Regions from separate parts of the Paraburkholderia sp. MM5482-R2 genome, predicted to be linked through region 1. Evidence: riboswitches for the same ligand, from Rfam matches in the RefSeq annotation. Region 1 holds a riboswitch; the other holds the start of a gene.
The links. A riboswitch is a leader RNA that binds a small molecule or an ion and turns the genes downstream of it on or off. The one in region 1 is predicted to bind cobalamin.
Positions count from the first base shown of each region.

Region 2: it holds a riboswitch for cobalamin, as region 1 does, so the genes downstream of both, cobW (cobalamin biosynthesis protein CobW) here and OKW37_RS07985 (TonB-dependent receptor domain-containing protein) in region 1, are expected to answer to the same signal.

Region 1 is NZ_JBNDLP010000002.1:1,068,398-1,071,987, reverse strand. Features, by position in the region: gene OKW37_RS07985 (TonB-dependent receptor domain-containing protein) at 1-1,789, opposite strand, end outside; cobalamin riboswitch at 1,881-2,145, opposite strand; gene OKW37_RS07980 (ATPase) at 2,366-2,725, shown strand; gene OKW37_RS07975 (cell division protein ZapA) at 2,722-3,036, shown strand; RNA gene ssrS (6S RNA) at 3,103-3,284, shown strand; gene OKW37_RS07965 (EVE domain-containing protein) at 3,426-3,590, shown strand, end outside.
Region 2 is NZ_JBNDLP010000003.1:1,915,049-1,918,638, forward strand. Features, by position in the region: gene cobN (cobaltochelatase subunit CobN) at 1-685, opposite strand, end outside; gene cobW (cobalamin biosynthesis protein CobW) at 700-1,791, opposite strand; cobalamin riboswitch at 1,994-2,271, opposite strand; cobalamin riboswitch at 2,352-2,611, shown strand; partial or broken gene cobA (uroporphyrinogen-III C-methyltransferase) at 2,807-3,547, shown strand.

The sequences.
Region 1 (3,590 bases):
AACCGCCGAGGTTGCCGGTGCTATCGGTACGCGGACCGCTGACGATCCACTCGCCGCCAACCCGCCATCCACCGATGCTGCGATTCACCGCGAACGACCCGAACCGACGCGCGCGCCGCACGAGGTCGGTACCGTTGTCGAGATCGACCGGGTTCTGCAGCGTCACCGATGCGCGCACGTCGGTCTTGCCGACATGACCGCTCCACGATCCCTCGAGTCCCTGCACCTTCGCATGGCCGACGTTCTCCGCGAGGTAGATGCCGGGGATCGTCTGCACGTAGTCGATCAGATTCGTATAGCGCGTCTGGAATGCGTTCAGACGCATCACGCCGAGCGCATCGGTCGCGTACTGCAAACCGGCTTCGACCGAATGACTGCGCTCGGGCTGGATCGACGGGTTGCCGCTGATCGGATAGTACAGATCGTCGAAGCTCGGCGCGCGGAACGAATCCGAATAGCTTGCGGTTACCTTCCAGCGCGACGTGATGTCGAATCCGTAGCCGAGATAGTAACTGTTCGCTCCACCGAAATCGGAGTACTGGTCGCGTCGCACGTTGGCCTGAATCTGGTTGCGGCCGAAGCGCGCGCTGTAGCCCGCGAAGACCGAATCGACGTGACGGTCGGGCGCGGCGAACGTGTCGGAGTCGAGCGTCTGGTCGAGATGCTCGTAGCCGAGTTGCAGCTTCTGGTTCGCGGCGAGCGCGAAATCGTTCTGCCACGTGTACTGGCGATTGTCGGTATCGAAGCGGCCGTTGTAGATGCCATTGGTGTTCGACACGCTGCGGTCGTCGCCCTCGGCGAGCGTGACGTGGGTGGTCCACCAGTCGGTCAGCTTGCCGTTCGCGAATACCGACACCTGACGCACCTTGCTATAGAGATTGTTCAGATCGGTGGGCTCGCCGTACGCATTGTCGTAGCTGTTGTCGTTGTTCGACTGGAAATAGCTGACGCCCGCGTCCCAGCTGTCGGTGAACTTGTGACGCAGCGACGCGCTGATGCTCTCGTTCAGATTGCCGTTTGCGTTCGGATTCGCGTTCGGCGCCTCGAGCGGATTGAGCGACGAAAAGCCGTCGTCCTTCGTGCGCGCGAGCGAGATGTTGATGGTCGTGCGGCCGTCCTGATCGAGCGCGCCGTTCACGCCGGCCGTTTGCGTCTGCGTGTGATAGCTGCCGTAGCCGACCGAAAAATTGAAACGCGGCGGATGATCGCCGCCGTCTTTCGTGAACACCTGCACGACGCCCCCGATCGCGCCCGAGCCATACAACGCCGACACGTTGCCGTTCACCACTTCGACGTGATCGACCTGATCGAGCGGAATCTGCGCGAGTTGAGCTGAGCCGAGACTCACCGAATCGACGCGCACGCCGTCGATCAGCAGCAGCGATTGCGTCGACGATGCGCCGCGCAGAAAGAGGCTCGCGGTCGAACCGGGGCCACCCGTGCGCGAGATTTGCGCGCCTGGCGCGAGTTGCAGCAGGCCGGGCAGATCGGTCGCGGTCGTGTCGGCGATGTCCTGCTGATCGAACTGCGTAGTCTGCGGGATCGCATCGCGCAACGCTTGCGGTCCGCGTTGCGCGGTCACGACGATCGGCGACAGCACGCTGCCCGGCGCATCGGTGGAGGCGGCATTGGCAGCGATTGCAGCGTTTGCGGCGGTAGCATCCGTGGCGGACGATGAAGACGAATACGGCGTCGCAGACGCGGACGCGGGCTCGGCGCTTTGCGCATGCACGACGAGCGGCAGGCTCGCGAACCCGAGCAGCGTTGCGCGGGCGATGGGGGACAGCATGGGATGACATTCCTGTGGATAGCGTGCGCGGCCTGCTTCCCCGCAGGCCGACGCGTCACGAGGCGCCCCCTTGTTTAGCGTTTTCGCGGGGGGACGTCCCTCTTTTCTGGCCGGTATCCGGGCTACGACACATCGATCCCGCCTTCCCACGCGTGACGCGCAGTGGCACACTCGCACGTTGAACTTCCAACCTTGCGATCAGGACCGACCTGCATGAGCACATCACATGCGGTCGCTTACCGTTGCGGGGGCAGCGCAGGTTCGCGCATCCGGTTTTGGCACCGCGCGCGTCCTGCTTCCCGTTTAACTGCGCGCGCCGAGAAGCGCGCGCGGGCACCAGAGTGCGGGAAGTTTACGAGCGGCCTCGCGGGGCGTCAAGAAAGGTCAACCGGAGCGCAATCGGTTCTGTTGAATGCAGGTTATTGTCCGATGGATTACCGGTTTTTTACCTTATGGTCGACGACCCGACACGCAACGAACCTGCACGTAGCGATGCTGTTACGTCTCGAAACGAGACAATTGTCGGAACCTGTAATATTCCGCGCTAAAATGCGATGTCTTTAGAGGACGCAGCACATGCTCACCGAACTCGAATCACTCTCCCAGAACATCGGCAAGCTGATTGCGATCAGCCAGCGCCACAACGAAGCGCGGCTCGCGCTCGAAGAGCAGCTCGCGCAAACGCGTGCCGAAGTGCAAGCCACGCATGCGGAACTCGCGCAATTGCGCGAAGAGCGCGACGCACTGCAGGCGGAACGCGACGCGCTGTCCGCCAAGATCGACGACGCTCAGGTGCGCCTGAATGCGATTCTCGAAAAATTGCCGCGCGCACGCGCGAGCAGCGAACCGGATAACCAGCTCGATCTGCTCGAGTCCGCCCAGCCCGGACACGAGGAAGCGGAAAGCGACGTGAGCCGACACGGAGAAAGCGCATGACCACCAAGCAGATCGAAGTATCGATTCTCGAAGTACCCTATCGTCTCGCCTGCTCGCCGGAAACGGAAGGCGCGCTGCTCGAGGCGGTCGCGCGCGTCGACGCCGAGATGAAGAAAATCCGCAGCGGCAGCAACGTGCGCGGCACCGATCGCATCGCGGTGATGGCTGCGCTGTCGCTGGCATCGGAACTGCTTAAGCTGCAAAGCAGCGTGCGACACGGAGAAGCATTTCCCGCTGAAGAAATCCGGCGTACAATGCAGCAAATGAACGAACAGCTAGGTACTGTGATCGAGCAGTACAGCTTGCAGTAAGCAGTAGTGGGCCGGTTTCGAATCGGTCACGTGTTGAACGGTTTGGGTTGTAGCTTCATCGGTTTAGCTTCCCTGCCTGGTTCGCCAAGGTCATACATTCCTTGAACCAATGCCATGTGCACGGTTGCGGAAATTTGTAGCACGGGTGTGCGCGTCACTCAGTCTGATGTACCCGAAGTGTTGCTAACTGCGACCAATTCTGAACCCTCGGTTCAGGATGCCGGCCTAGCGGCTAAGGCGGGGACCTTATCTGGAACGGCATCGGACTTCGGTTCGATGCCGTTTTTCTTTGGCCGTCGTTTTTTCGTTTGAGCGCCTTTTTCAGGGGCTTTTCCGTACGCGCCTGCTGTTGTTGCGCTTCGTTCAATCTCACACGCTCACTCCGATTCATGCGCTACTGGCTGATGAAGTCCGAACCGGACGAAGCAAGCATCGACGACCTCGCCAACGCACCTCATCGCACCTTGCCGTGGACCGGCGTACGCAACTATCAGGCGCGCAACTTCATGCGCGACGTGATGCAGGTCGGCGACGGCGTGCTCTTCTATCATTCG
Region 2 (3,590 bases), on a different contig from region 1:
CGAGCGCGTCGATCAACGCATCGAACACCGCGGTATTGGCGGCCTGCAGATGCGCCTTGTAGAACAGAATCGCGACGACCGGCGCGTCTTGCCGCCAACGCGCCTGCCAGTCGGCGACGATGGGGGTATCACGCTCGGGGTGATACAGCGACGCGGCCGGCAACGCGCGCGGCGGATCGGGTTCGCGCCCCCAGTCGAGCGCGCGATACGCGATGCAGCGCAAAAACGCCTCGGCGTTCTGCGGACCGCCCTCGCGCAGATAGCGCCACAGCTGCTGACACAACTCGGCGCTCGCGGTGCTGCGCGCGAGCAGGTTCGGGTCTTCCTGCAGATCGCCGGAAAACATCGCGAGTGTTTGCTGTTTGCGCTGCGCGAGCGCGACCACCTGCTCGATGCCGTACGGCCAATACGTTTCGCCGCCGAGATGATCGACGACGACCACGCGCGCATGCTGCAACACGTCGTCCAGATAGAAATCGACCGAGGCAGGCTGACGCAGATACGTGACGTTCGCGAGCCGCACGCTCGGAAAGCCGTCGCCGAGACGCGGCACTACGCTCGCGAGCAGCGACAGCGTGGTGTCGGCGGAACTGAGCACGACGATCTCGGCGGGCTGCTGATCGATGCGGATCACGCCCTGCGTATCGTCGACGAAGCCGCCCGGCGTCGTGCGCAGCAGATGCATGCTGGGGCGCCCGTTTATGCCGTCGCGTTCGACGTCGCGCCGAGCGCCGCGTCGAACGCCTGTTGCAGCGCGTGCTGGTCGAGGTCTGCGCCGATCAGCACGAAGCGGCTCAACGCGCCGTCGCCATTTTCACCCGCTTGCCAGCGCCGGTCGAAGTAGCTGTCGAAGCGCCGGCCCACGCCCTGGATCACGAGACGCATCGCCGCGCCCTGCAGTGCCGCGAAGCCTTTGACACGGTAAATCGTGTGGGTTTCGACGAGCGCCTGCAAGGCGGCGAGCGCCGCGTCGCGCGACGGTACGGATGCCTGCACGACGACCGAATCGAATTCATCGTGGTGATGATCGGGGTCGTCGGCGGAACCGTGGTGGTCATGACGCAGGTGGATCGTCTCTTCCGACGCCGCTTCGAGGCCCAGCAGCGTATGCAGGTCGAGCCGCCCCTGCTGAGCGCGCACGATCTTCACCTGCGGCGGAATCTCCGCGCGGATCGCGGCTTCGACCTCGTGCTGCCGCGCGTCGTCGATCAGATCGGTCTTGTTCAGAATCACCAGGTCGGCCGCCGACAATTGGTTTTCGAACAGTTCATGCAGCGGCGACTCGTGATCGAGATTCGGATCGGCCTTGCGCTGCGCATCGACGGCGAGCGGGTTATCGGCGAACTGGCCGCTCGCGGCGGCCGGGCCGTCCACCACCGTCACCACCGCGTCGACCGTGAAGCCATTGCGGATCTGCGGCCAGTTGAACGCCTGCACGAGCGGCTTCGGCAACGCGAGCCCCGACGTTTCGATCAGCACGTGATCGAGTTCATCGCGGCGCTCCGCGAGCTTTTCCATCACCGGGAAAAATTCTTCCTGCACGGTGCAGCACAAACAACCGTTCGCGAGTTCATACAATTGCCCTTCGGTCTCGACGCCGTTTTCATCGCAACCGATGCCGCAGCCCCTGAGGATTTCGCCGTCGATGCCGAGCTCGCCGAACTCGTTGACGATCACCGCGATGCGCTTGCCGCCCGCATGCTGAAGAATGTGCCGCAGCAGCGTGGTTTTGCCGCTGCCGAGAAAGCCCGTGACGATCGTGACGGGGATCTTGCGCAATTGAGTTTGCATCGTGAGGTCCATCCCTTGGCGTTGATCGGTATGCCGGAAAGTCCGCGCGTGGGTCCGCGTCGGCTGGCGAATGGAGCGAATGAAGCACGCGCAGCAGTACCAGCGATCACCAGACACGGGGACGAACGACGGCATTGCCGCGACAACGGAAATACAGAAAGCGGAACTGAGGTCATGAACGCGCCGCCGCATCCCCGCGGCGGTCGTTCTGCTTCTTTGGGCCGGTATCCGGGCTGGCGAAAGCGCCGCTTCCCCTTCCCGGCCGAGTGGTTTCTCGTCCAGTGGTGAAATGTCCACGCGAGCTTGCGCGAGGACATCGAAGCCGGCACTGCGGTGCCCGGCTATCAAGCCGGAACCGCTTTTCGCTTACCGTTGCGGGGACAGCACAGGTTAGCCGCTCCAGAGCAGGTGGCTCCCTGTTTCCCGTTTAACTGCATGCGCACGAGCGCGCATGCGAGCACCCAAAGTGCGTGCGAGTGTAGGCCCGCGGCGTTGCGCAGTCAAGCAACGCACCGAGCCGGAAAGCGCCGCCGAGGCTTATCCGGCAAGGCGCCATGTGCTATCGTATGCGCGCGTTTGGTGCCCGCACATGCGCTCGCGTGTGCAGTTAAACGGGAAACAGGCAGCGCCTCGCGCGTTCAACCTGTGCTGTCCCCGCAACGGTAAGCGACCTGCGGCGCGCGATTCGATTCGCCTTCGATTCCGCCGTGCCGCGCATGCGTTTTTTGATGCCACTGTCCCGCGAATCCACAAACCGGGACGGGAAGGCGAAGCGCATGAGGCCGCCAGCCCGGATACCGGCCAGACGCGGAGGCGGTGCCGCATTGCATCCGTGCATCACGCGGCGCCGCCGGCCGCCGGAATCCGCGGGGAACGGATGTGAAGGCGTAGCAGCGCGGCATCGCGCGTGCCCGGATTCGCAGTTCCGCATGACCTCTATATTCACCGCCGCGCGCGCTGTCGCACGCCGCGTCTCTTCTTCCATCACCGCATGGCGCGCGCCATGCACGCCGCGATGACGCGCGCCTGGCTGATCGGCGCCGGTCCCGGCGACGTCGAACTGATCACGCTGAAGGCCACCCGTGCGCTCGCGCAGGCCGATGTCGTGCTCGTCGACGATCTGGTGAATCCCGACGTGCTGCAGTTCGCGCGCACCGACGCGCAAGTCGTGTACGTCGGCAAGCGCGGCGGCCATCCGTCGACGCCGCAAGCCGACATCGTCGCGCAAATGCTCGGGCATCTGCGCGCGGGGCGCAGCGTCGCGCGGCTCAAGGGCGGCGATCCGTTCGTGTTCGGCCGCGGCGGCGAAGAGTTGCAGGCGCTGCAGGCCGCGGGTATCGAAGTCGACGTGATCAACGGCATCACGGCTGGCATCGCGGCGCCCGCGGCGCTCGGTATCGCGGTCACGCATCGTGATCACGCGCAGGGCGTCGTGTTCGTCACCGGCCACGGCGCCGGCGGCAGTGGCGAACCGGACTGGGCCGCGCTCGCCGCGACGCGCATGACGCTGGTGATCTATATGGGCATGCGCCGGCTCGGCGAGATCGCCCGCGCATTGCTCGCGGCCGGCATGTCCGCCGACACGCCGTGCGCGGCGATCGAGTCGGCGACGCGGCCTGAGCAGCGTCATGTGCTCGCGCCGCTTCGCGAGTTCGCCGAGGCGGTGGCGCGTGCGGGGCTCGGCTCGCCGGCGATCGTCGTGATCGGCGGTGTGGCGTCGCTCGCGCTGGCGCGTGATGCGGCCAAACGCGACGCCGGCGTTGCTCACGAACTGGCAGCGAGCGCGACACGACACGGAC